Regions from separate parts of the Micromonospora sp. WMMA2032 genome, predicted to be linked through region 3. Evidence: riboswitches for the same ligand, from Rfam matches in the RefSeq annotation. Region 3 holds a riboswitch; each other region holds the start of a gene.
What was found. Region 3 has a riboswitch for cyclic di-AMP ahead of CO540_RS03125 (transglycosylase family protein). Riboswitches for the same ligand answer to the same signal wherever they lie in the genome.
Positions count from the first base shown of each region.

Region 1: it holds a riboswitch for cyclic di-AMP, as region 3 does, so the genes downstream of both, CO540_RS09255 (C39 family peptidase) here and CO540_RS03125 (transglycosylase family protein) in region 3, are expected to answer to the same signal.
Region 2: it holds a riboswitch for cyclic di-AMP, as region 3 does, so the genes downstream of both, CO540_RS19365 (NlpC/P60 family protein) here and CO540_RS03125 (transglycosylase family protein) in region 3, are expected to answer to the same signal.
Region 4: it holds a riboswitch for cyclic di-AMP, as region 3 does, so the genes downstream of both, CO540_RS27060 (hypothetical protein) here and CO540_RS03125 (transglycosylase family protein) in region 3, are expected to answer to the same signal.

Region 1 is NZ_CP024052.1:2,145,217-2,150,992, forward strand. It holds gene CO540_RS09250 (hypothetical protein) at 1-534, shown strand, start outside; gene CO540_RS09255 (C39 family peptidase) at 522-1,361, opposite strand; cyclic di-AMP (ydaO/yuaA leader) riboswitch at 1,571-1,710, opposite strand; gene CO540_RS09260 (hypothetical protein) at 2,018-2,782, opposite strand; gene CO540_RS31190 (hypothetical protein) at 2,932-3,291, opposite strand; gene CO540_RS09270 (acyltransferase) at 3,371-4,555, opposite strand; gene CO540_RS09275 (polysaccharide pyruvyl transferase family protein) at 4,703-5,776, shown strand, end outside.
Region 2 is NZ_CP024052.1:4,185,920-4,191,695, forward strand. It holds gene CO540_RS19350 (zinc metalloprotease) at 1-664, shown strand, start outside; gene CO540_RS19355 (pyridoxamine 5'-phosphate oxidase family protein) at 739-1,284, opposite strand; gene dcd (dCTP deaminase) at 1,363-1,941, shown strand; gene CO540_RS19365 (NlpC/P60 family protein) at 2,014-3,048, opposite strand; cyclic di-AMP (ydaO/yuaA leader) riboswitch at 3,062-3,199, opposite strand; gene CO540_RS19370 (N-acetylmuramoyl-L-alanine amidase) at 3,420-5,453, shown strand; gene CO540_RS19375 (C40 family peptidase) at 5,520-5,776, opposite strand, start outside.
Region 3 is NZ_CP024052.1:683,054-688,829, forward strand. It holds gene CO540_RS03110 (SDR family oxidoreductase) at 1-406, opposite strand, end outside; gene CO540_RS03115 (helix-turn-helix domain-containing protein) at 439-915, opposite strand; gene CO540_RS03120 (LLM class flavin-dependent oxidoreductase) at 992-2,554, opposite strand; cyclic di-AMP (ydaO/yuaA leader) riboswitch at 2,771-2,936, shown strand; gene CO540_RS03125 (transglycosylase family protein) at 2,940-3,563, shown strand; gene CO540_RS03130 (YbaB/EbfC family nucleoid-associated protein) at 3,735-4,184, shown strand; gene CO540_RS03135 (M4 family metallopeptidase) at 4,251-5,776, opposite strand, start outside.
Region 4 is NZ_CP024052.1:5,807,054-5,812,829, reverse strand. It holds gene CO540_RS27070 (AAA family ATPase) at 69-2,186, shown strand; gene CO540_RS27065 (cation diffusion facilitator family transporter) at 2,263-3,177, shown strand; cyclic di-AMP (ydaO/yuaA leader) riboswitch at 3,322-3,452, shown strand; gene CO540_RS27060 (hypothetical protein) at 3,457-4,530, shown strand; gene CO540_RS27055 (DUF2269 domain-containing protein) at 4,610-5,110, shown strand; gene CO540_RS27050 (SRPBCC family protein) at 5,112-5,624, opposite strand; gene CO540_RS27045 (STAS domain-containing protein) at 5,668-5,776, opposite strand, start outside.

The DNA of each region.
Region 1 (5,776 bases), 1.5 Mb from region 3:
GACACCGCCCATGCCGCCGCCGGCAAGCCCGTCGCGGTCGCGTCCGTGCAGGGTGAGCAGTCGACCATCACGCTGAACGACGAGCAGCTGGCCAACGCCAAGGCGATCATCGCCGCGACGAAGAAGGCCGGCCTGCCCGAGCGGGCCGCGGTCATCTCGATCGCCACCGCCCTGCAGGAGTCGAAGCTGGAGAACCTCGGGCACCTCGGCGACAAGAATGACCACGACTCGCTGGGCCTGTTCCAGCAGCGCCCGTCGAGTGGTTGGGGCACGCCGGAGCAGATCACCGACCCCGAGTACTCGACCCTGGCGTTCCTCAAGGGCCTGAAGCAGGTCGACGGCTGGGAGAAGATGCCGCTGACCGAGGCCGCGCAGACCGTCCAGGTCTCCGCCTACCCCGACGCGTACGCGCAGTGGGAGAAGCAGGCCACCGACATCGTGGCCCAGCACTGTGGACCAAGTAAGACTGAAGGCCGGCACCCCGAACACGGGGTGCCGGCCTTCGCGTGTAGCGAGAGGCGTCAGGCGGAGTAGCCGCGCGTCGCCATCCAGTTCGCCAGGTCGATGGTGGTGACCCAGTACGAGGGCAGCGACGGGTCGGCCGAGTCGGCGATCCGGACGGTCCGGCCGTCGTTCTTGTAGCCGACCACCGCGATGTAGTGGCCGCCCGGGAACGAGTGCCAGCCGCCGTTGGTGTCGGTGGCGTCGCCGGCGACGTTGGCGACGACCGCGCGGCCGTTGCTGACCGCCGTGACCACGTCGGCCTGAAGCCGGTCCATCTGGGCCGGGGTGGCCGCGCCCGGGATCATGCGGGTCCGGTACGGGTTGCCCTTGACCTGCTGGTTGAGCACACGGGTGGTGTCCTCGGCCGAGTTGGTGCCCATCTCGGTGGTGCCGAGGGCGAGGGCGAGCGTGTCCTGGCTCCGCTCGATGCCGGTGGCGCTGAGCGCGTTGCGCACCGCGGCCGGGCCGCAGTAGTAGTAGGTGGTCTGCGCCTGGTAGTCGTAGTCGAGCACCTTGCTCGCCGGCGGCTTCGGCTTGGGCTTCGGCTTGGTGTCCGGGTCAGTGGTGGCCTTGGCCGCCGGCTTCGCCGAGGGCGAGGCGGTGGGTGCGGCGCTGGGCGAGGCGCTCGGCGACGGGACGGCGATGCGGGCCTCGCCGCGGCTGGCGGCCTCGCCGAGGCGGGAGCCGAGTTCGGCGACCGCGACGGTGTTCTCCGACCGGGACGGGGTGTCGTCGGTGGCGGCGAGGGCGACACCGGTGCCGCCGGCCAACACGAGGGCGGCGGCCGAACCGGCGATGATCTGGTACGGGCGCTCGGTGGCGAGACGCCGCAGCTGACGCTTCAGGTGGTGCTTCACGGGTTCCTCCAGGGCGTGAGCGGCACACGCCGGCCCCACGCGCGGAGGACCTCACGCGCGTTCGACGGGGCGGGACGGCCGCGGGACGGAGCGCCCGGACAGCCGGGCGCACACGGGGGATCGGGTGGGCGTCGCCGTCAGGCGAGCGCCGGCACCACCGGGCCGTGGAGGTGGGGGGACGATCGGGGGGTGGTTCGCACGAGGAATGGAACTCCTTCCGTGGCCGCCGACCGGGTTAGCTGACGGATTCGGGCGGGAAGTACGCCCTACCGCGGGCCGTGGCTCGCGGATTCACCCCGGTGTTGCTGTGGGTCCCCGGTTCGTATGCACGATTAGGCGGGTCGGTGCGGCGTCGCCGTCTGCGATCGGAAACCGCACCGGACGCGCCGACACTACCGGTGGGTACGCCTCAAGCCAAGCGCTCCCACCTGCGGAAACGTCGTCCGCGACTACGGATATCGGAACAGCCGGTTACTGACTTCACTCAATGGGGACAAGGGTTCGAGCCGACATCTGAAGGCGAAAAGCGGGCATTCGACCGGCCGACGCCCCGCAATTGTCGGGTCGGCTGACCGGTTGTGCGCCGAGCGCCCGTTTCCGGGCCGCACGTGAGCGGGCTCACCGCATTCGGGTAACGATTCGGCGGAGACCGCCACTCAGCCGACCCGGGCCGGCCGCCAGCGGGCGCCGCGCACGACGGTGGGCACCCGGACGCGGGTGGCCGACGCAGCGCGGGGGGCGGGCGACGGCCGCACCGCAGCGGCCGCCGCGTAGGTCTCGGCGGCCAGCGTCCGCGCCGCGTCGGCGGCCAGTTCCGCGTCCCGCCAGGCCTGTCGCTCCCGCTCGGCGGCCGCCTCCCAGGCCGCCCGTCGGCCGTCACGGATCGTCCGGGCCAGCACGATCTCCTGCTCGGCCGGATGGCGACGCGGGTCCCACCCGTTGCGGTGGGCCAGCACGTCCGCGAGCTGCCGGGCGGTCAGGTCACCCCGCCAGTGCGCCGCCATGGCGGCGTGGTGCAGCCAGCGCTCCCGCGCCGCGTACTCGGACGGGGTGTGTGGCGTGCGCGGCGCGGGCAGCGCGGCGGCGCCGGCCAGGCGGCGGGCGGCCGCCTCCGCCTCGTCGAAGGCCACCCAGGCCCGCTTCGCCTCGTCCTGGACGGCCAGCCACCGCTCGCGTCGTCGGCGGGCGGTCTGGGCGGCTCCGGTGGCGGCCACCGCCACCTCGTCGGCGTAGCGGGCAAGGTCCGCCCGGTGCAGCGCCTCCGCGTCGACCGGATCGGGTTCGAGGTCCGCCGCGCCGTCGCGGTCGGGACGGGCGACGAGCACGGCGAGCAGGCCGAGGGCGAGCACGAGCAGGGCCGACCAGATCGCGGCGGCCTCGGGGACGGCGGTGAGGAAGTGGTGGAGAACGGTCTGCGACATGGTCGGCACCTCACGGAGAAGACGTGGCGGGAAGGTCGCACGCCGGTCGGGGCGGGGCGCGGCCGCGGAACGGGCGCCGCCGGGCCGCCGAGGCGGGTGCGGGGTGAGGTTCGGTGGGTGCGGGGACGGGCCGGGGACGGCCCGTGTGGTCAGCGGGCGGGCGGGGCCCGGGGGCCGACCGGCGCCGGGTGCCGACCGGCCGGGACCGGCTCCCGGTGGCCGGGCCGCGCGACCGCGTGCCGGGGCGCGGGCTCCGGGACGCCGGTGGAGGGGGCCGGCCGCTCGGCGACGTCGACACGCTCCGGCCGCGCGGCGACCGGCGTGCCCGTCGGGGTACGCGACGTCAGACCGACGGCCGGACCGGCCGGCGCCGGGGCGGCCGTGGCGACCCCGGCGGGCAGCGTCGTGGCGCCGAGCGAGCAGGCGACGACCACGGCCAGGCTGGCCAGCATGCGTGCCGCCCAGCGCGCCACCCACCACACGGGACAGGTGAGCGCGATCGGAAGCACGGGTACAAATTACCGCCGATCCCACCGCCGCGCACTCTCGGTCGGCGTGTCGTGACACCACCGACCAGGGTGGACGCGCTCAGTCGGGGCGGCGCCGCCCGGCGTACTCGATCGGGGTGGGGGTGCCGCCGTCGGCGGGCGACCTCGGCGCCGGCACGGACCGCGCCGGCGCGGCGGCGGCCGACGTGGGGCGGGGCCGGCGCGGGCCGAGACGCCGCATCATCGGCACCTCCACCCAGCGGTGCAGGGCGGCGGCGAGCGCCAGGTTGAGCAGCAGGAAGCCGAGCACCGCGAGCGGGCCCCGCCACCCGGGCAGTCCGGTGCCCCAGTCGCCGGTGAGCCGCAGCACGGTCACCATGACCAGCACGTGGACCAGGTAGAAGGCGAAGGAGACCTCGCCCAGCCAGACCATCGGACGGGATCGCCAGGGGGTCCACCGGCCCCGCACGTCGGCCTGCGCCGCCGCGGTGATCACCAGCAGGTACGCCACCGCGAGCAGCGCCGCCCAGAACTCGGCCCGGACCCAGAACGCGGCGACCACCCAGGTGCCGACGAAGAGCAGGCTGGCCACGGTCAGGTCGGGGCCGCGCCAGCGGTTGCGGCGCATCAGCTCGGCGGCGGCCGCGCCCATCCAGAACTCGAAGGACCGGGTGACCGGGAAGATCTGGGTGAACCACCACCGCTGCTCCTCGGGCACCAGCTGCTGCCCGGGCCACAGGGCGAGGATGAGCAGCGGCGCGGCGACCAGCACGACCCGGAGCGCCCCGGTACGGGCCCGACGCAGCCACGGCACCGCGAGCGGCAGGCACAGGTAGAAGGCCAACTCGCAGGAGAGCGACCAGCTCACGTTGTTGACGCTGTAGAAGTAGCCGCCGAACGGGATCCACGCCTGGACCAGGAAGAGGTTGCCGAGGGCGGCCAGCCGCGGCACCGGGTCGGCGAACCAGGCCGCCACGGCCAGCGCCGCCAGGAAGGTGACCACGTGGTTCGGGTAGATCTTGGCGACCCGGCGCCACAGGAACGTCCGCCCCGGCTCGCCGTCGCGGTACGACCACACCAGCACGAATCCACTGAGGATGAAGAAGAACTCGACCCCGGACAGGCCCAGGCTGAACGCCTTGTCGACCACCGCCTTGAGATGCGGCTCGGCGACGATCCGCATGGTGCCCGCGTGGAAGCCGAAGACCAGCAGCGCGGCGACCCAGCGCAACCCGGTCAGCGACGGCAGGCGCGGAGCGCGGGTGGTGGTCGGCGCACTGGTCATTCCGGGCACCCTACCCGCCGGGAGGAGCGGGGTGCCGAGGCCCGGCCGGGCCCCGGCGGGCGGCGGATAGGATTTCCGTTCCTGCCCGAGCGGGCGCCCACCCGGCCCGCCGGACACGCCGTGCCAGTACGGAAGGTGACCAACCGGATGCACCAGCGGATCCTGCTCCGCGCCCGCAAGGGCCCGTTCGACGTCCTCACGCCGGAGGAGACGTTCGCCGGCAACTGGATCGGCGACAACACGGGCAACCTGGTCTTCAGCCACGCCGCGCACAAGCTGCTGGCCACCTCCACGGCGGAGATCACCGCGACCCGCAGCCCGGCCGACCCGCGCCTCGCCGACGAGATCAACGAACGGTACGACGTGTTCGTGGTCCCGCTGGCCAACGCCTTCCGCCGCAGCTTCGTGCACCGCCTCACGCCGATGACCCGGCTGATCGAGCGCCTGAAGATCCCGGTGGTCGTCCTCGGCGTGGGCGTGCAGACCAACGTCGACGGCGACCGGGAGTACCTGCGCCAGATCGACGAGCCGGTCAGCGCGTTCTGCCGGGCCGTGCTCGACCGGTCGCACAGCATCGGCGTACGCGGCGAGGTGACCGAGAGCTACCTGCGGACGCTCGGCTTCTCCGCGGTGGAGCAGATCGGCTGCCCGTCGATGTTCCTGCACGGCGACACCTTCCGGCTGGACAAGCCCCGGGACGAGCTGAGCACCGACGACCGGGTCGCGCTGACCATCTCCCCGTACGTCGCCTCGATGGCCGCCGTCGTCCGCCACCACCGGGAGCGCTACCCGAACCTCTGCTACGTGCCGCAGGACCTGCGTACCCTGGGCACCCTGCTCTACGGCGACGCGCCCGAGCACCGGGGCAAGAGCGGCGAGATGCCGCTGCACACCTCGCACCCCCTCTTCGTGGAGGACAAGGTGCGGATGTTCGTCGACCCGTGGACCTGGATGGCGCACCTGGCCGACTACGACTTCGCCTTCGGCACCCGGATCCACGGCACCATCACCGCGCTGATCTCCGGCACCCCCGGCTACCTCTTCGCGCACGACTCGCGCACGCTGGAACTGGCCCGCTACTTCGACATCCCGCACCGGATCATGCGGGACGTGCCCGCCGACGTCGACGCCGCCGACCTCTACGCGGAGGCCGACTACACCGCGCTCAACTCCGGCCACAAGGCCCGCTTCGCGACGATCACCGCGTTCCTGGCCAAGCAC
Region 2 (5,776 bases), 3.0 Mb from region 3:
CCCGGTCGTGGTGCACGTGATCCAGGAGAACAGCACCCGGGCCGGCGGCAACATCCCGGACTCGCTGATCAACCAGCAGATCACCGTGCTCAACCAGTCGTACGCGGGCTCGACCGGTGGCGCCGCAACCGCCTTCGCGTTCCAGCTCACGAAGATCAACCGGGTGACGAACCCGTCGTGGTACCCGATCGTGCAGGGCTCCTCGGCCGAGCGCTCGATGAAGACCTCGCTGCGCACGGGCGGCAAGAACACGCTCAACATCTACCTCGGCGAGCTGAGCGACGGCCTGCTCGGCTGGGCGACCTTCCCGAAGCGGAAGCTGGACAGCATGGACGGCGTGGTCGTGCTCAGCGAGTCGCTGCCCGGCGGCACGGCGACCAACTACAACCAGGGCGACACCGGTACGCACGAGGTCGGCCACTGGCTGAACCTCTACCACACCTTCCAGGGCGGCTGCTCCGGCTCGGGTGACAGCGTCTCCGACACCCCGGCCGAGGCGTCGCCGGCGTACCAGTGCCCGACGGGCCGGGACACCTGCTCCACCGCCGGCAAGGACCCGATCACCAACTTCATGGACTACACCTACGACTCCTGCATGTACCAGTTCACCGCCGGCCAGGCGAGCCGCATGCTCACCGCGTGGAACGCCTACCGCGCTGCCTGACCTCACCCGCACCACACGACAGGTGCCGGTCCCGTTCTCGGACGGGGCCGGCACCTGTCGTTTCGGCAGGCGGCTCAGGCAGCCGGGCGGCGGGTGTCGAAGCCGTGCCGGCCGCGCCGGCCGTCCGCGGCGAGCGGGTCACGGCGTGCCGGCGTGGCGCCCCGCGGGTCGAGCCAGACCCGCATCTGCGGCCGGCCGGCGCCCGGCTGGGCCACCGGGTCGCGCCGGGTCAGCATCGCCACGTCGACGGTGAACTCGAACAGCCGCCAGTCACCCTGCGGCGCCGCCCGGGCGACCCGGGCCAGTCGGGCCACCGTGGCCGGATCGGTCACCGGACGGGCCCGGCCCGCCACGTAGGCCTCGTCGTCGCTCTCCTCCGGCGGGAAGGAGTGCAGCGCGTAGCGGCCGTCCCGCTCGAGGTCGCGGCGCTTCGGGGAGTCGATGACGAAGCACCAGAGCCCGTCGGCGGTGATCACCGGGGAGACCGGGTGCACCCGGGGGCCGCCGTCGGCGCGGACCGTGGCGAGGTAGCCGAAGCCCGGCCCGTACTGCTGCATCAGAAGGCGGATCTCGTCGGCGAGGCGGGGCTCGTCGGCGGCGAATTCGGACCAGGAAGCCATGCGGACATTCTATCGAACACGTGTACGAAGAAGTAGTGCGACACGCAGGTCACCCGTACCGGTCGCTATGGTGTTCCGATGCTGCTCTCCGACCGCGACCTGGTCTCCGAGATCAAGTCGGGCACGCTCGCGCTGGAGCCCTTCGAGCCCACGCTGGTGCAGCCGTCCAGCATCGACGTACGCCTGGACCGGTTGTTCCGGGTCTTCAACAACCATCTCTACACCCACATCGACCCGTCGGTGCAGCAGGACGACCTGACGTCGATGGTGGAGGTGCCGGAGGGCCAGCCCTTCGTGCTGCACCCGGGCGAGTTCGTGCTCGCCTCCACGCTGGAGGTCATCTCGCTGGGCGACCAGCTCGCCGGGCGGCTGGAGGGCAAGTCCAGTCTGGGCCGACTCGGCCTGCTGACCCACTCCACCGCCGGCTTCATCGACCCGGGCTTCTCCGGCCACGTCACGCTGGAGCTGTCCAACGTGGCGAACCTGCCGATCACGCTCTGGCCGGGGATGAAGATCGGTCAGCTCTGCATCTTCCGGCTCTCCTCGCCGGCCGAGCACCCGTACGGCTCGGCCGTCTACGGATCGCGTTACCAGGGCCAGCGCGGCCCGACGCCGAGCCGGTCCTGGCAGAGCTGGCGCACCTGGCCGACCCGCTGACGCCGAGCGCCGCTTGTTAAGAGGGGCCCCCTCCTATGCAGAATGCGTTAAGAGGGGGCCCTTCCTTACACCTCAGGCGGGGCGGCCGTAGCTGTTGATGTCGCCGTCGTCGACGCGCTTCATGGTGATCGGCTTGCCGGACTGGGAGGCGTGCACCACCCAGCCGTCGCCCACGTACATCCCCACGTGGTGCAGGTCGCCGTAGTAGAAGACCAGGTCACCGGCGCGCAGCTCGGACCGGCTGACCCGCTTCGTCACGTCGTGCTGCTGCCGGGCGTTGTGCGGCAGCGAGACCCCGGCCTTGGCCCAGGCGGCCATGGTCAGGCCGGAGCAGTCGAAGTGGTCCGGGCCGGCGGCCCCCCAGACGTAGATCTTGCCGATCTGGGCGCAGGCGAACTTGACCGCGACCCCGGCCGCGCCGCCGGGGTAGCCGGACGGGCAGGGCGCCGGGCGCAGCGGGCCGCCGCCGCCGTTGCCGTAGACCTTTAGACGTAGCTTCTGCAGTCGGGCGATCTCGCCGTCGATCTGCTTCTTCTTCGTCGCGAGCTGCGCCTCGGTGCGGCTCAGGTCGGCGACCATCTGGTCCAGCGGCCGCTTCTTGGCGGCCAGCTCGTCGCGCAGTTCGGCGACGGCACGCACCTGCTCCTGCTGGTGGTGCGCGAAGCGGTCGAGCAGCTCCAGGCCGCTGACCAGGTCGCCCGGCGAGCGGCTGCCCAGCAGGGCGTTGACGGTGGAGAGGTTGTCGCCCTTGTACGCGTCGGCGGCGAGCCCGCCGACCTGGCCGAGCGCCGCGTCCACCCGGGCCTGCAGCGGGGCGATCTGCCGGCCGAGCGCGTCGGCCTGCTTGCGCCGCACCGCGAGCTGCTCGCGTACGGCGTTGACCTGTTCGATGACCGGTTCGAGCTTGTTCCAGTCGCGGTCGATCTGGGCCTCGATCTCGGCGACCGAGGGTTCGGCGTGGGCCGCCGTGGCGCCGCCGGTCAGGACGACGGCGGTGCCGACCAGGGCGGCGAGGGCGGTGGTGAAGCGGGACCAGCGGGAACGCGGCGCGACGACGTGCCGGTCGATCGACCGGCTCGACGACGGCCGCGGGGCATGGAGTGCCACCGGGCGTCCGTACTCCTTCTTCCTGACCGCCTACCGGGTTAGCTGACGGATTCGGACGGGAAGGGAGCCGCCCTACCGCAGCTCCGCTGCGGATTCACCCCAGGTACCTGGTTCCCCGGCTCGCCCGTGGGCGACTCGGCGGTGTCGGACCGTCACCGACCGGGTTGGACGGTGAGACTGGCGGCCGACGATTCACCAGAGTAGGAGCCGTCGTTATCGATCCGCAACTCGGGACGCCGTGACACTCCGTACCGACACCTGGGTGAAGTTTTCTTTCATTAAGGATTACCTGCTGGAAAGGTATTGACCCTCGCGGGTCTGCGGAGTGAGGGTGGGGACGCAGTGACCCCCATCCCTGTCCAGGAGGTTCGATGCACCTCTCCACCCCGCCGTCGGGCGGACGGATACTGCTGGCCGCCGCCGTGGCGACCGCCACCGCGCTGGCCGTCACCGGCCCGGTGACCGCCGCGCCGGAGACGGCCGGACCCGCCACCGACCGGCAGCAGCAGTACGCCGCCGCGGCCACCGAGTACGGCGTGCCGCAGAACGTGCTGCTCGGCGTCTCCTATCTGGAGTCCCGCTGGGACACCCACCCGGGCCAGCCCAGCACCAGCGGCGGCTACGGCCCGATGCACCTGACCGACGCGGCGCACGTCCTCGCCACCCCGGGCAGCGCCCACGTCGACGAGGACGAGGACCCGCGCGGCGACGACTCCCGCCCGCTCACCCTCGACCCGGCCACCGCCGCCGCGCCGGCACGGGAGACCCCGCTGCCCCGCGCCTCGCTGCAGACGATCGACACCGCCGCGACGCTCACCGGGCTCGACGCGCAGACGCTGCGCACCGACCCGGCGGCGAACATCCGCGGTGGCGCGGCGCTGCTCGCGTCCTACCAGAAGGCACTGGGCGGGCCGGTCGGCGCCGGCACCGACGCGGCGGCCTGGTACGGCGCGGTGGCCCGCTACTCCGGCGCGGACACCGCCGACGCGGCGGCGGCCTTCGCCGACGAGGTCTACGACCAGCTCGGCCAGGGCGCGACCCGGACCACCGACGACGGGCAGCGGGTCACGCTGGCCGCCACCACCGCCCGGCCGGACCGGTCCCGGCTGGCCCGGCTCGGCCTGCGCCACGCGCAGCGGCCGGACGGCCTGGAGTGCCCGGTCCGGTTGGCCTGTGAGTGGATCCCCGCGCCGTACGAGCAGCTCAGCGCCGACCCGGGCGACTACGGCAACCACGACCTGGGCAACCGGCCGAAGCAGCAGAAGATCGAATACATCGTCATCCACGACACCGAGGGCTACTTCGGCCCCAGCGTCGACCTGGTCAAGCGGGCCGACTACCTGGGCTGGCACTACACGCTGCGCTCGGTGGACGGCTACGTCGCCCAGCACATCAAGGCCAAGGACGTCGGCTGGCACGCCGGCAACTGGTACGTCAACGCCAAGTCCATCGGCCTGGAGCACGAGGGCTTCGCCGGTCAGGGCACCTGGTACACCGAGGCGATGTACCGGGCCTCGGCCAAGCTGGTCCGCCACCTCGCGCTGAAGTTCGGCATCCCGCTCAACCGGCAGCACATCATCGGGCACGACAACGTGCCGGGCACCACCGCCGGCACGGTGAAGGGCATGCACTGGGACCCGGGCCCCTACTGGGACTGGTCGCACTACTTCGACCTGATGAAGGCGCCGTTCCGGAGCACCGGCACGGCCCGCACCGGGCTGGTCACCATCGACCCGGACTTCGCCACCAACCGGCCGGCGTTCGTCGGCTGCAACCAGCAGCCGCCGGGCGTCCCGACGCCCACCCCGCCGGCCGAGACCTGCCCGTCGCGCGGCTCCTCCGCGGTGGTCCTGCGGACCGCGCCGAGCGCGGACGCCCCGCTGGTCAACGACCTCGGGCTCCGCCCGGACGGCACGCCGGACACGATGTACATCTCCGACCACGGCGCCCGCGCCTCCGCCGGCCAGACGTACGCGGTGGCCGGGCGGCAGGGCGACTGGACGGCGATCTGGTACCTCGGCCAGAAGGCGTGGTTCCTCAACCCGGCGTCGGCGCCGACCGCGAAGTGGGCCACCGGCTTCGTGGTGACCCCGCGGCCCGGCAGGGCCACGATCCCGGTGTACGGCCGCGCCTACCCGGAGCAGGCCGCCTACCCGGACACCATCCCCTACCAGACCATCTCGCCGTTGCAGTACACGCTCGCGGCGGGCCAGCGGTACGCGGTCGGCGGGGTGCTGCCCGGCGAGTACTACCGCGCGGTCTCGTTCGACGGCTCGGCGCCGGGTGACCGGACCGTGGTGCGCGGCGAGAACCGCTACGTGCAGGTCCAGTTCGGTCACCGGATCATGTACGTGAACCTCGACGACGTGCTGGTCCTGCCATCGCCGATCGGCGCGCCACGGTAACGGCCCACCGACACGAGAAGGCCCCCGGTCCAGCTGGACCGGGGGCCTTTCCGTGGCGCGGACGGGTCAGCTGACCCGGACGAAGCCGGCGAGCGGTTGGGTGCTGATGCTCGACACCTGGACCGGTTTGCCGGTCCGGGGCGCGTGGACCATCACCCCGTTGCCGAGATAGAGCCCGACGTGGTGCAGGTCGCTGCCGAAGAAGACCAGGTCACCGGGTCTGGCCTCGGACCGGGAGACCCGACGGCCCTCGTTCCACTGGGCGCCGGTGAAGTGGGTCAGCGAGATGCCCGCCGCCTTGTAGGCGTACTGGGTCAGGCCGG
Region 3 (5,776 bases):
GGAACGTGAACCAGGACAGGGCCGACAGGACGTTCAGGATCGTCCCGCCGCCGTTCGCCGCGATCCGGGGCGCGAACGCCCGCACCACCGACAGCGTGCCGAGGTAGTGCGTCTCCAGCTCCAGCCGGATCTGGTCGAGGTCGCCGTCGAGCAGGTCGGCGCCGGTGCTCACGCCGGCGTTGTTGACCAGCAGCGTCACGTCGCCGGCGCGCTGCGCGGCGGCGGCCACCGAGGCGGGGTCGGTGACGTCCAGGCGTAGCGGGGTGACGCCGGGCAGGTCGACGCCGTCCGGGTTGCGCGCGCCGGCCCAGACCGTGGCGCCCCGCGCCACGAGTTCCGCGGCCAGGCGTCGGCCGAAGCCGCGGTTCGCGCCGGTGACCAGGGCGGTGCTTCCAGCGATCTTCATGTCTCGCTCCGAGGATGCTCAGGGTGGGTGGATCAGGAGGTCCGCAGGCCCGGACCGGGCAGCACGGCCAGCTCGTCGGCCGGCACGTCGTGCCCGGCGTCGCAGCGCAGCCGGGCGTGCACGTCCGCCCCGCAGTCGTGGTGGGTGACCAGGACGGACGGGCCGACCTCGTCGGCGGCGTACGCGTCGCCCCACTGGCGGAGAGCGACGAGCACGGGCAGCAGGTCGCGGCCCTTGGCGGTGAGCACGTACTCGTCGCGGGTGCGCTGCCCGGGCTCCCGGTAGGGCCGCCGGTCGAGCAGGCCGTCGGCGACGAGCTGCTTGAGGCGGGCGGCGGCGACCGGCTCGCTCACGCCGACCCGGCGGGCGAAGTCGTCGAAGCGTCGGGTGCCGAACGACGCCTCGCGCAGCAGGAGCAGCGTGGTGCGGTTGCCGACCACCTCGAGCGCCCGGGCGATCGAGCAGTTGGCGGTGGACCAGGAGTCGCGCTGCGCGAGGAAGTCCGTCATGGGACCGACGCTACCGAGCTGACTTAGGAAAACAAAAGCCAGCTATCTCACGTCGCGGCCCGGGAATATCCGCCGGTCACAGCTGACCGGGGTAGAAGCCGTGCCGGGCCAGCGGCTCGACGATCTGGTGCTCCTCGTACGACAGATGGGACAGCAGCGTGTCGGTGAGCAGGTCCACCGCCTCCTGGAGCCCGGTGAAGTCACCCGGCCGGCCGATCAGCTCCACCAGCGCCCGGTCGACACCCTCCACCACGCCGTGGATCACCACGTGCTCCTCCTCCAGCCGGTCCAGCACCGCCGCCAGCCCGGCGTCGGCGCGGCGCAGGTGCGGGAAGACCGAGGCGTCCTCCAGGCCGTGGTGCTGGGTCACCACGGTGCAGTACGCCGCGCAGTACGCGCCCAGCGTCCAGTTGTTCTGCCGCAGGGTCATCTCGTTCAGCGCGGCCCGCGCCCCGCCCGGCGAGACCGCGCCCCGGGTGACCTGTTCCAGCAGGTCCCGCACCTGGGCCAGCTCCCGGCGCAGGTGGTCGTGCACGTCCACCAGATGTTGCCCCGCGGCCTGCGCGTGGGCCGGGTAGACGTGCCCGGCCGGCGCCGGCGGGGCGGTCGGACGGGTCGACTCGTCCCAGAGGCGGCGGGCGCTCAGGCGTACCCCCGGGTCGGGCGTGGGGGTGACCGCGAGGGTGGTCGGGACGCCGCCGGCGGCCTGCTCCCGCGCCACGGCGCGGGCGCCGCTGCCCGGCGTGGTGCGCTCGGCCGCGACCAGCTCCCGGACCGCCGGCGCCACCTCCTGGGCGAAGAGCTGGATGGCGCGCGGCTCGTCACTGCCCAGGACGAAGGTGGTGATGCCGTGCTCCAGGGTCAGCCCGGCCAGGTCCTCCACCCACCGCCGCGGCGGCCCGGCCAGGAACCCCGTGGACGCGCGGGTGAAACTGCCGGTCACGTTGAGCATCCGGCGGATCTCGCCGGGGTCCCGCCCGGCGGCCCGCGCGCCCTCGTCGACCAGCGCGTTGAGCGCGGGCAGCTCGTCGGGCCCCTTCGGCAGGTAGGCCAGCGACGGCAGCCAGCCGTCCGCGGCGCGACCGACCAGGCGCAGCATGCGCGGCTTGTACGCGCCCACCCAGATGCCCACCGGATGGGCCGGCGCCGGTCCGCGCTTCGCGCCGACCACCCGGTAGTGCTCCCCGGCGACGCGGATCATCCCGCGTCGGTCGGTGCCCCAGACCTCCCGGATGACCTGGATCGCCTCGTCGAGCGCGTCGACCGCCGCGCCGGGGGAGAGTCGCCGCCCGCCGGCCGCCTCGATCGCGTCCCAGAACGCGCCCGCGCCCAACCCCAGCTCGACCCGGCCGCCGGTGAGCAGGTCCAGGCTGGCCACGCTGCGGGCGAGCACCACCGGTTGGCGCAGCGGCAGGTTGAGCACGTTGCCGGCCAGTCCGATCCGGTCGGTGGCGGCGGCCACGTACGACATCAGCGTCCACGTGTCCAGGAAACCCGGCTGGTAGGGGTGGTCCTGGAAGGTGACCAGGTCCAGCCCGACCTGCTCGCAGAGCGAGGCGAGGGCCACCACCTGGTCCGGCCGTCCGGCGGTGGGGGTGAGGAAGCCGCCGAAGGCCAGCTCGTGTCCGTGCTCGGTCATCCGTGCCGCTCCTCGTGCGATCTTGCCGGTCCCGCCCACGGTAGCCCGGGGCCGGGGCGTCCGGGCGGGGCGTCCGGATCCGGCCCGGACGTCCCGCTACCACGTCGCCGCGTGCCGCGTGCCCGGTCGCCCGCCTGGGTGACGAACATCCCAAGAAGTGGGCGATCGCCCGGATTCGTCCTTAGCGTCGGTGGCGTCCGCAGTCGTGGACACCACGGGCCGGTAACGCCTAATCCCGCCGCCGGCCCGGCGGTAACCGAACCTCGGCGGGAGCGGGGGACCCAACGTTCCTCGGTGCACGTCACCTCGGGGTGAAGCCGCCAGCGGCGGCCGGGCTCCTCGGCCCGAACCCGACAGCTCACCTCGTCGGCGTGGAGGAATCCCCATGGCAACTGCATACGCAGCCCGTCGTACCGCCGTCGGTGTGGTCCTGGCCGGCGCCGCGGTCCTGTTCGCTCCGGCCGTCCCGGCGAGCGCCTCCGGTGTCAACTGGGACGCCGTCGCGCGGTGCGAGTCCGGCGGCAACTGGCACATCAACACCGGCAACGGCTACTACGGCGGGCTCCAGTTCTCGCGCGGCACCTGGAGCGGCCACGGCGGGAAGAAGTACGCCGCCCGGGCGGACCTGGCCAGCCGGTCGGAGCAGATCGCCGTCGCCGAGCGGGTCCTGGACGGGCAGGGCATCGGCGCCTGGCCGGTCTGTGGCCGCAAGGGCGGATCGGGCTCGTCCCCGAAGAAGGCGGCCGACCGTGCCGCGCCGAGGAAGGCGGACCGTCCCGCGCCGAGGAAGGCCACCGACCGGCCCACCACGACGAGGTCCACTGTGGGCCGACCGGCCGGGCGGGGCGGCGCCGGCACCTACCGGGTGCGCTCCGGCGACACGCTCTCCGGCATCGCCGTCGCGGCGCACGTCGCCGGGGGTTGGCGGGCGCTGCACGAGCGCAACCGCGCTGTCGTCGGCGACGATCCGGGCCTGATCTTCCCGGGTCAGCGACTGCGCCTGCGCTGAGCCGCCGAACGCCCGGCCGGGGCTCCGGCCGGGCGTTCGCGGTCGCGCGACACGCCGGACGCGCGGCGCCCGACCTGCTCGCTTGCGGGCGGGGCCGGCCGGTGACCGTGCTCCGTCGGTGCCGGTTGCTATGGTCACGATGCTCGGCTAAGACGTGAAGAAAGCGCGGATATGACCATCGACCCGTTCTCGGCCGCCGCGAGCCTCGACGAGCTCCTGAGCCGGACGCAGCAGGCGCTCGCGGCGATGCGGTCCCGGGCCGGCGTGCACCCCGACGGCGAGCCGGGCGAGTTGCTCCGGGCCGAGGGCGCCGCGGCCGACGGCCGCGTCCGGGCGGTCGCCGTCCAGGGTGGCCGACTGGACTCGGTCGCCGTCGACCCGGACCTGGCCGGCGAGCCGCTGGAGGTCCTCTGCGGACACGTCGTCGCCGCCGTCAACGCCGCGCTGGCCGAGCTGGACGCCCGGGTCAGCGACTCGGCCCGGGCCGACGCCGACGCCCTGGCGGCCCGCCTCGGCGGCCTGCCCGACCAGGCGGAGCTGTTCAGCCGCGCGATGCACGAGGTGGCCGCGCGGATCCCACGTGACCGGGGCGCCGCGTCCCGGGCCGGCCGCCCGGCCTGACCGGCCTGCCGACGCGACGAAGCGGCCGGCCGCCCGGAGGACGACGACCGGCCGCTCGCCCTACGGTCAGCTCAGGGTGACCGCGGTGTCGTCGACGACGAAGGACGTCTGCAGGGAGCTGTCCTCCACGCCGCTGAACGAGATGGTCGCCGTGGTGCCGGCCAGCGACGAGACGTCGAAGGATCGCTGCACGTAGCCGGTGGCCTTGTTCAGGTTGGAGTAGGTCGCCAGCGTGGTGCTGCCGGCCTTGACGGTGAGCTTGTCGTACGCGGTGGTCGTGGTCGACTCCGCGCTGTCGATGTGCAGCCAGAAGCTCAGCGTCGCGCGGCAGCCGGCCGGAACGGTCACCGACTGGCTCAGGGTGTCGGTGTGCGACGAGCCGTAGCCGTCGAGCCACGCCTTGTACGAGCCGCCGTGCGCGGCCTGGCCGCTGTCCGTGGTGATGACGCCGGACGAGGCGGTCCAGTTCACGGTGCCCGACTCGAAGCCGGGGTTGGCCAGCTTGTTGCCGGAGCAGCCGCCCGACGGCGGGGTGGTCGTGGTGGTCGGCGTCGGCGTCGGGGTGCCGCCGGCGCACGTCGGGTCACCGGACTGGGCCGGCACGCTGACCGCGTTCCAGGCCGCCTTGACCGCGTCGAACTCGGCGCAGCTGCCCGGGTAGAGGTTCTTCGCGGCCTGCAGCGTCCAGGTGCGGTACTTCAGGTACGACGAGGACGAGGTCTTCAGCAGCATCGCGTTGTACATGATCTTGATGGCCTTCTGGATCCCCAGGCCGGTCACGCTGCTGCCGTTGCAGGTCGAGCTGGACGGCTGCCCGTTGGTCGGGCTGCTGCCGTTGGCCAGCAGGTAGAACCAGTGGTTGCCGGGGCCGGCGGAGGCGTGCACCTCGCCGCCCGGGACGCTGCTGGAGTAGCAGTTCGGGTCGCCGAGCGCGGACGGGTTGTACATGTTGCGGATCGGGCCGGAGCCGACCAGGTTGATCTTCTCGCCGACCAGGAAGTCCGGCGCGTCGTAGCTGGACGGCTCGTTGGCGAACCACTCGGTGGCCGCGCCGAACGTGTCCGCCACGAACTCCTGGGTGCCGCCGCCGGAGATGCCGCCCGGGGTGTGGTCGTCGATGCCGTGGCCGATCTCGTGCGCCACCACGTCGAGCGAGCCGATCCACTGCCCGGCGGTGTTCTTGCCGATCTGCACCTGGGTGCCGTCGTAGTAGGCGTTCTGGTCGTTCAGGCCCACCCGGATCGGCCAGTAGCCGCCGTTGCCGTCGGCGCCGTTGCGGCCCAGCCACTGGCTGAGCATCTTGTGCTCGGTCTGCGCGGCGAACAGCGCGTCGACGCAGCCGGTCTCCTTGTTGGTGGCGGTGCCGTTGCCCCAGGCGTCGTCGGAGCCGCTGAACGTGGTGTTGTTCGCCGCGTCCTGGCAGCTCAGATTCGTGACGGTCGGGTCCTTCATGGAGTACGTGGTGCCCGACTTGGTGGTGTTGAGCGAGAGCGGACTCGGGCCGTTCCAGGCGCCGGTGCCGGTGCCGTGCACGATGTGCTCCTGCGTGCGCAGCACCGCCCCGGTGCGGGCGTCGACGTCGACGGTCAGGC
Region 4 (5,776 bases), 1.4 Mb from region 3:
CGTCCGCGTTGCCGGCGGCCCGTACCCTCATTCAGCCCGTCGTGCCGTCCGACCCCAGGAGCACCGCGTTGACCGACCAGACCACGCTGGACCGGGAGATCGCCGCCGAGCAGCGGCATCTCGACCGGGTGTACGCCCGGCTGGCCGAACTGCGCCGGTCCGCGGCCGACGCCGAGCGGGAGGGGTACCGGCTGGCCCGGGTGGGCACCTTCGGCGCCCTGGTCGAGCGGGACGCGATGGTCTTCCACGCCGCCCAGCGGCGGCACGTGCTGGACGCCGAGCACGAGGGGCTGGTCTTCGGCCGGCTGGACCTGCGCACCGGGCAGGTGCTGCACGTGGGCCGGCTGGGCGTGCGCGCCGAGGACGCGGAGACGCTGGTGGTGGACTGGCGGGCGCCGGCCGCGGCGGCGTTCTACCAGGCCACGCCCGCCGAGCCGCGCGGCGTCGTCCGCCGGCGCACGATCCAGTCGGCCGCGGAGAAGGTCACCCGGATCGAGGACGACCTGCTCGATCCGGAGGCGGCCCCGGCGGACATGGCGGTGGTCGGCGACGGCGCGCTGCTGGCCACGCTGTCCCGGGCCACCGGCCGGGGCATGCGGGACATCGTCGCCACCATCCAGCGGGAGCAGGACGAGGCGATCCGCTCCCCCGCCGGCGGCGTCACGATCGTCTCCGGCGGCCCGGGCACCGGCAAGACGGCGGTGGCGCTGCACCGGGCCGCGTACCTGCTCTACTCCGACCGGGCCCGCTACGCCGGCGGCGGCATCCTGGTGGTCGGGCCGTCCGGCGTCTTCGTCGAGTACATCGCCTCGGTGCTGCCCTCGCTCGGCGAGGAGACGGCCACGCTGCACTCGCTGGGCTCGCTCTTCCCGGGGATGTCGGCGACCCGGACCGATCCGCCGGAGGTGGCCGCGGTGAAGGGGTCGCTGCGGATGCGCCGGGTGCTGGAGCGGGCGGTGCGGGACGCGGTGCCGGACTCCCCGGCGGAGTTGCGCCTGCTCTACCGCGGTGAGCTGCTGCGGCTGGAGCGGCCGGCGCTGGACGGCATCCGGGACCGGACGCTGACCCGGGGCGCGCGCCGCAACGAGGTGCGCCGGTCGGCGTTCGACGCGGTGCTCGCCGCGCTCTACGCGCAGGCCCGCACGCTGCGGGTGGGCCGGTTGCCGGAGCAGCCCGCGTTCGAGGACGAGATCATCGAGCGGCCGGAGTTCCGGGAGTTCCTCAAGGCCTGGTGGCCCCGGTTGCACCCGCGCCACGTGCTGGGGTGGCTCGCCCGCCCGGACCGGCTGCGCCGCTACGCCGGCGGGATCCTCTCCTCGGCCGAGATCCGGTCGCTCACCGAGGCGTACCGGTCGCTGGACGCCGACGGGCCGACCGTCGCCGACGTCGCGCTGCTGGACGAGCTGGACGCGTTGCTCGGCACTCCGGTGCGGCGGGCGAAGCCGAAGCGGGACCCCTACCAGCTGGCCGGCGGCGTCCGCGAGCTGAGCACGCACGCCGACCGGCAGCGCGCCGCCCGGGCGGCGGCCCGGGAGCGTCCGGTGGACTACCGCGACTACGCCCACGTGGTGGTGGACGAGTCGCAGGACGTCTCGCCGATGCAGTGGCGGATGATCGGGCGCCGGGGCCGGCTGGCGTCCTGGACGGTGGTCGGCGACCCGGCGCAGACCGCCTGGACCGGCGACCCGCAGGAGCTGGACCGGGCCCGCGACCAGGCGCTGGGCCGGCGTAAGCGGCACCGCTACGAGCTGACCACCAACTACCGCAACTCGGCGGAGATCTTCGCGGTGGCGGCGGCGGAGATCCGCCGGCTGTATCCGGACCTGACGCTGCCCGACGCGGTGCGTTCCACCGGCGTGCCGCCGGTCGAGCGTACGGTGCCCGCCGCCGAGCTGCCGGCGAGCACCGTCGAGGCGGCCCGGGTCCTGCTGGGCGAGGTGGAGGGCACCGTCGGCGTGATCACGCCGGTGCCGCGCCGGGACGAGGTGGCCGGCTGGCTGGACGGCCTCGGCGCCGGCCGGCTCCAGGTCGTGACCAGCCTGCAGGCCAAGGGCATGGAGTACGACGGCGTGGTGCTGGTCGCGCCGAGCGAGATCCGGGCCGACCCCGGCTCGGGGGTGCGCACGCTCTACGTCGCGTTGTCCCGGGCCACCCAGCGCCTCACCACGCTCGACCCGACCGGGTGATCCACCCTCACTTGCACACATAGCGATGTGAACATACATTGGGCCTGGCCGGGGTGCGGGAGGGAAGGGTGTGTGCGTGGGCGCAGGTCATGACCACAGCGGTGCGGTGACCAACGCGGCGCACCGCCACCGGGGCCGGCTCTGGGCGGCGTTCGCGCTGCTCACCGCCCTCATGCTGGTCGAGGCGGTGGCCGCCTTCGCGACCGGTTCGCTCGCGCTGCTCTCCGACGCCGGGCACATGTTCACCGACGTGCTCGGCATCGGCATGGCGCTGGCCGCGATCACCGCCACCCGGCGCGCCACCACCGATCCGCAGCGCACGTTCGGCCTCTACCGGCTGGAGGTCCTCGCGGCGCTGGCGAACGCGGTGCTGCTCGGCGCGGTCGCGGTCTACGTCCTGGTCGAGGCGGTACGCCGGTTCGGCGACCCGCCGGAGGTGCTGGCCGGCCCGATGCTCGTGGTGGCGGTGCTCGGCCTGCTCGCCAACGTCGGCGCCTTCGCGCTGCTGCGCTCCGGGGCGCAGGAGAGCATCAACCTGCGCGGCGCGTACCTGGAGGTGCTCGGCGACCTGCTCGGCTCGCTCGGGGTGATCGGCGCCGCGCTGGTCATCGCGGTCACCGACTGGTGGTGGGCCGATCCGCTGGTGGCCGTGGCGATCGGTCTGTTCATCCTGCCCCGCACCTGGCGGCTCGGCCGGGCGGCGGTGCGCATCCTGGTGCAGGCCGCGCCGGAACACCTCCAGGTGACCGCGGTGCACGACCGACTGGCCGCCGTGCCGGGCGTTGCGGAGGTGCACGACCTGCACGTCTGGACGCTGACCTCGGGCATGGAGGTGGCCTCGGCGCACCTGACCACCGATCCCGGCGCCGAGGTCGCCACCGTGCTGGCCGCCGCCCGGGCCGCCCTGCACGAGGACTTCTCGATCGATCACGCCACGTTGCAGATCGAACCCGGAGCGTCGGCCGGAGCGTGCGGCCCGACCGAGTGGTAATTAGGGCAAACTTAAATCTCGGCCGCTATTGTGGCGTAATGCCGGCTTTGCCGGGATCACCGCTCCGGGCCACGGAGCCGACCCCGGGCAACGCCGGTAGGCTCGGTCGCGGCCACACCGCGGGGCGCCACCCCGGCGCCGGTGGAGCGGCCGTCGCCTAATCGCCCGCAGGGCGAGCCGGGGAACCACGTACGTGGGGTGCATCCGCGTCAGCGGTAGGGATCTTCCGTCCCGAACCCGTCAGCTAACCCGGTCGGCGGTTGACGGAAGGACATGTGAATGCCCCCAGTGGCACCTGTACGACGGACGGCCGCCCGGATGGCGGCCCTGCTCGTCGCGATGCTGACCCTCGGCGTCGTGACCGTGCCGGCCTCCCCCGCCGCGGCGACGTGGTCGGCCTCCCCGACCGGCCTGCGCGCCGCCCCCGGCGGTGACGACGAGGGCGGCACGCCGGAACTGCGCGCCCAGCTCGACGCGGCCAGCAAGGGCTGGCTGGAGGCCAAGGCCGCGCTGAGCCGGTCGGTGGCCCGGCAGAAGCAGCTCACCGAGCGACTCGACGCGGTCGGCGCCGAACTGGCCGTACGCGACGCCAAGGTCGGCGAGATCGCCGAGGTGGCCTACCGCACCGGCCGGATGGGCACCGCCGCGGCCCTGCTCGGCAGCAGCAGCCCGGAGGGCTTCATGGACCGGGCGGCCGCGCTGGAGCAGGTCGCCGCGCACGAGGACCGGACGCTGCGCGACCTCATCACCACCCGGGACGAGGCGACCCGGACCCGCGCCGCGCTCGACGGCGAGATCCGGGAGCAGCGCAAGCAGGTCACGGTGATGGCCAAGCGCAAGCAGCAAGCCGAGCGAGCGCTGGAGGTGGCGAACGACCGGCCGTCCGCCGGCAGCGGCGGCGTCCGGGGCACCTCGACGGCGAACGCGACGCCGGCCAAGCGCAACTCCGACGGCTCCTGGCCGGCGGAGTCGTGCAGCGTCAACGACCCGACGCCGGCCGACGGCTGCATCACCCCGCGCACCCTGCACGCGCTGCAACAGGCCAAGGCGGCCGGCTTCACCCGGTACGTCTCCTGCCACCGGCCCAGCGGGTCCGGCGAGCACCCGAAGGGACGCGCCTGCGACTTCGCCGCCCAGAAGGACGGCTTCGGCGGGGTGGCCAGCGGCGGCGACAAGACGTACGGCAACAACCTGGCCGCGTACTTCGTGCGCAACGCCGACCCGCTCGCCGTGCTCTACGTGATCTGGTTCAAGCAGATCTGGCTGCCCAGCAGCGGCTGGAAGTCGTACAGCGGCGGCAACGGCGACCCGTCCAGCGACCACACCAACCACGTGCACCTGTCGGTCTACTGAGCACTACGCTCCCCGACGTACCCCGGGTGTCGTCGCGCGGCCCACGACGCGGGCCGCGCGACGGCCGACGATCGGTGGCATGAGACGACTCTCCCCCGCCGGACGCAAGGCGCTGCTCACCGCGCACCTGGTCACCTCGCTCGGCTGGCTCGGCGCCGACCTGGGGCTGCTCGCGCTCGGCGTGGCCGGGCTGCGCGGCGCCGACCCGGAGGTCGTCTACCCCGCGGCGGCGTTGCTGGTCACCTGGCTGTTCGCGCCGCTGAGCGTCGCGGTCTGGCTGATCGGGGTGACCAGCGCGCTGCTCACCCCGTGGGGGCTGCTGCGGTGGCGGTGGGTGCTGGTGAAGTTCGTGCTCACCACCGTGATGCTCGGGCTGGTGCTGCTCCTGCTGACGCCCCGGGTCCGGCACCTCGGCGCGCTGGCCGGCGCGGCCGACGCGCACCTGCGGATCGACCTGGTGGTGCCGCCCGCCGTCTCCACCACGCTGCTGCTCGTGGCCACCGTGCTGTCCACCTGGAAGCCGTGGGGGCGGCTGCGCCCGCCCGCCCGCCGGCCGGTCCCGGCGGGGCGGGCCGGCTGAGTCAGGCCGGCCGGCCCTCCAGGGTCGCGCCCAGACGGGCCGCGAGGCCCAGGTGGGCGGCGCGGGCCTGGCGGAACGCGTAGCCGAACAGCGGGGCCGGCGCGGTGAGAGTGATCTCCACGTCGATCCGCACCACGCCGTCGGGCTCGTCGCGCAGCCGGGTGTGGTTGCGGACCGTCGTCGCCGGCTGCTGCCGGGCCACGGTGACCACCTCGTCCTCGGTGGCGACCAGCACGTCCGCCTGGTAGGTCACCGGGAAGTGCAGCGGGCCCAGCTCCAGCCGGTCGGTGATCGCATAGCTGGCCAGCGCTCCGGGCCGCGACGGCACCTGCCGGACCCGCACGATCAGCGGATGCAGCTCGCCCTGCCGGCTCAGGTCGCCGAGCAGGGCCACCGCGTCCGCCCGGGTGCACCGGGCCTGCACGGTGTAGCTGAAGCTGTCGCTGCTCTGCAACCGATCCCCCTCGCCGTCGTGGGTCGCGACGATCGTCCCGTACCGGAGCCGGGCTGGCAACGGGTCGAAGGTCCCCAGGCCGGAGGGGGGTCGAGGGCGGCGCTCAGGCGCCGGGCAGCACCTCGGGGGCGTCGTCGGCGAACCAGGGCTCGGGCGCGCCGAAGAGGCCGAGCAGACCGGTCACCCAGAGCTGCCGGTGCACGAACCGGCTC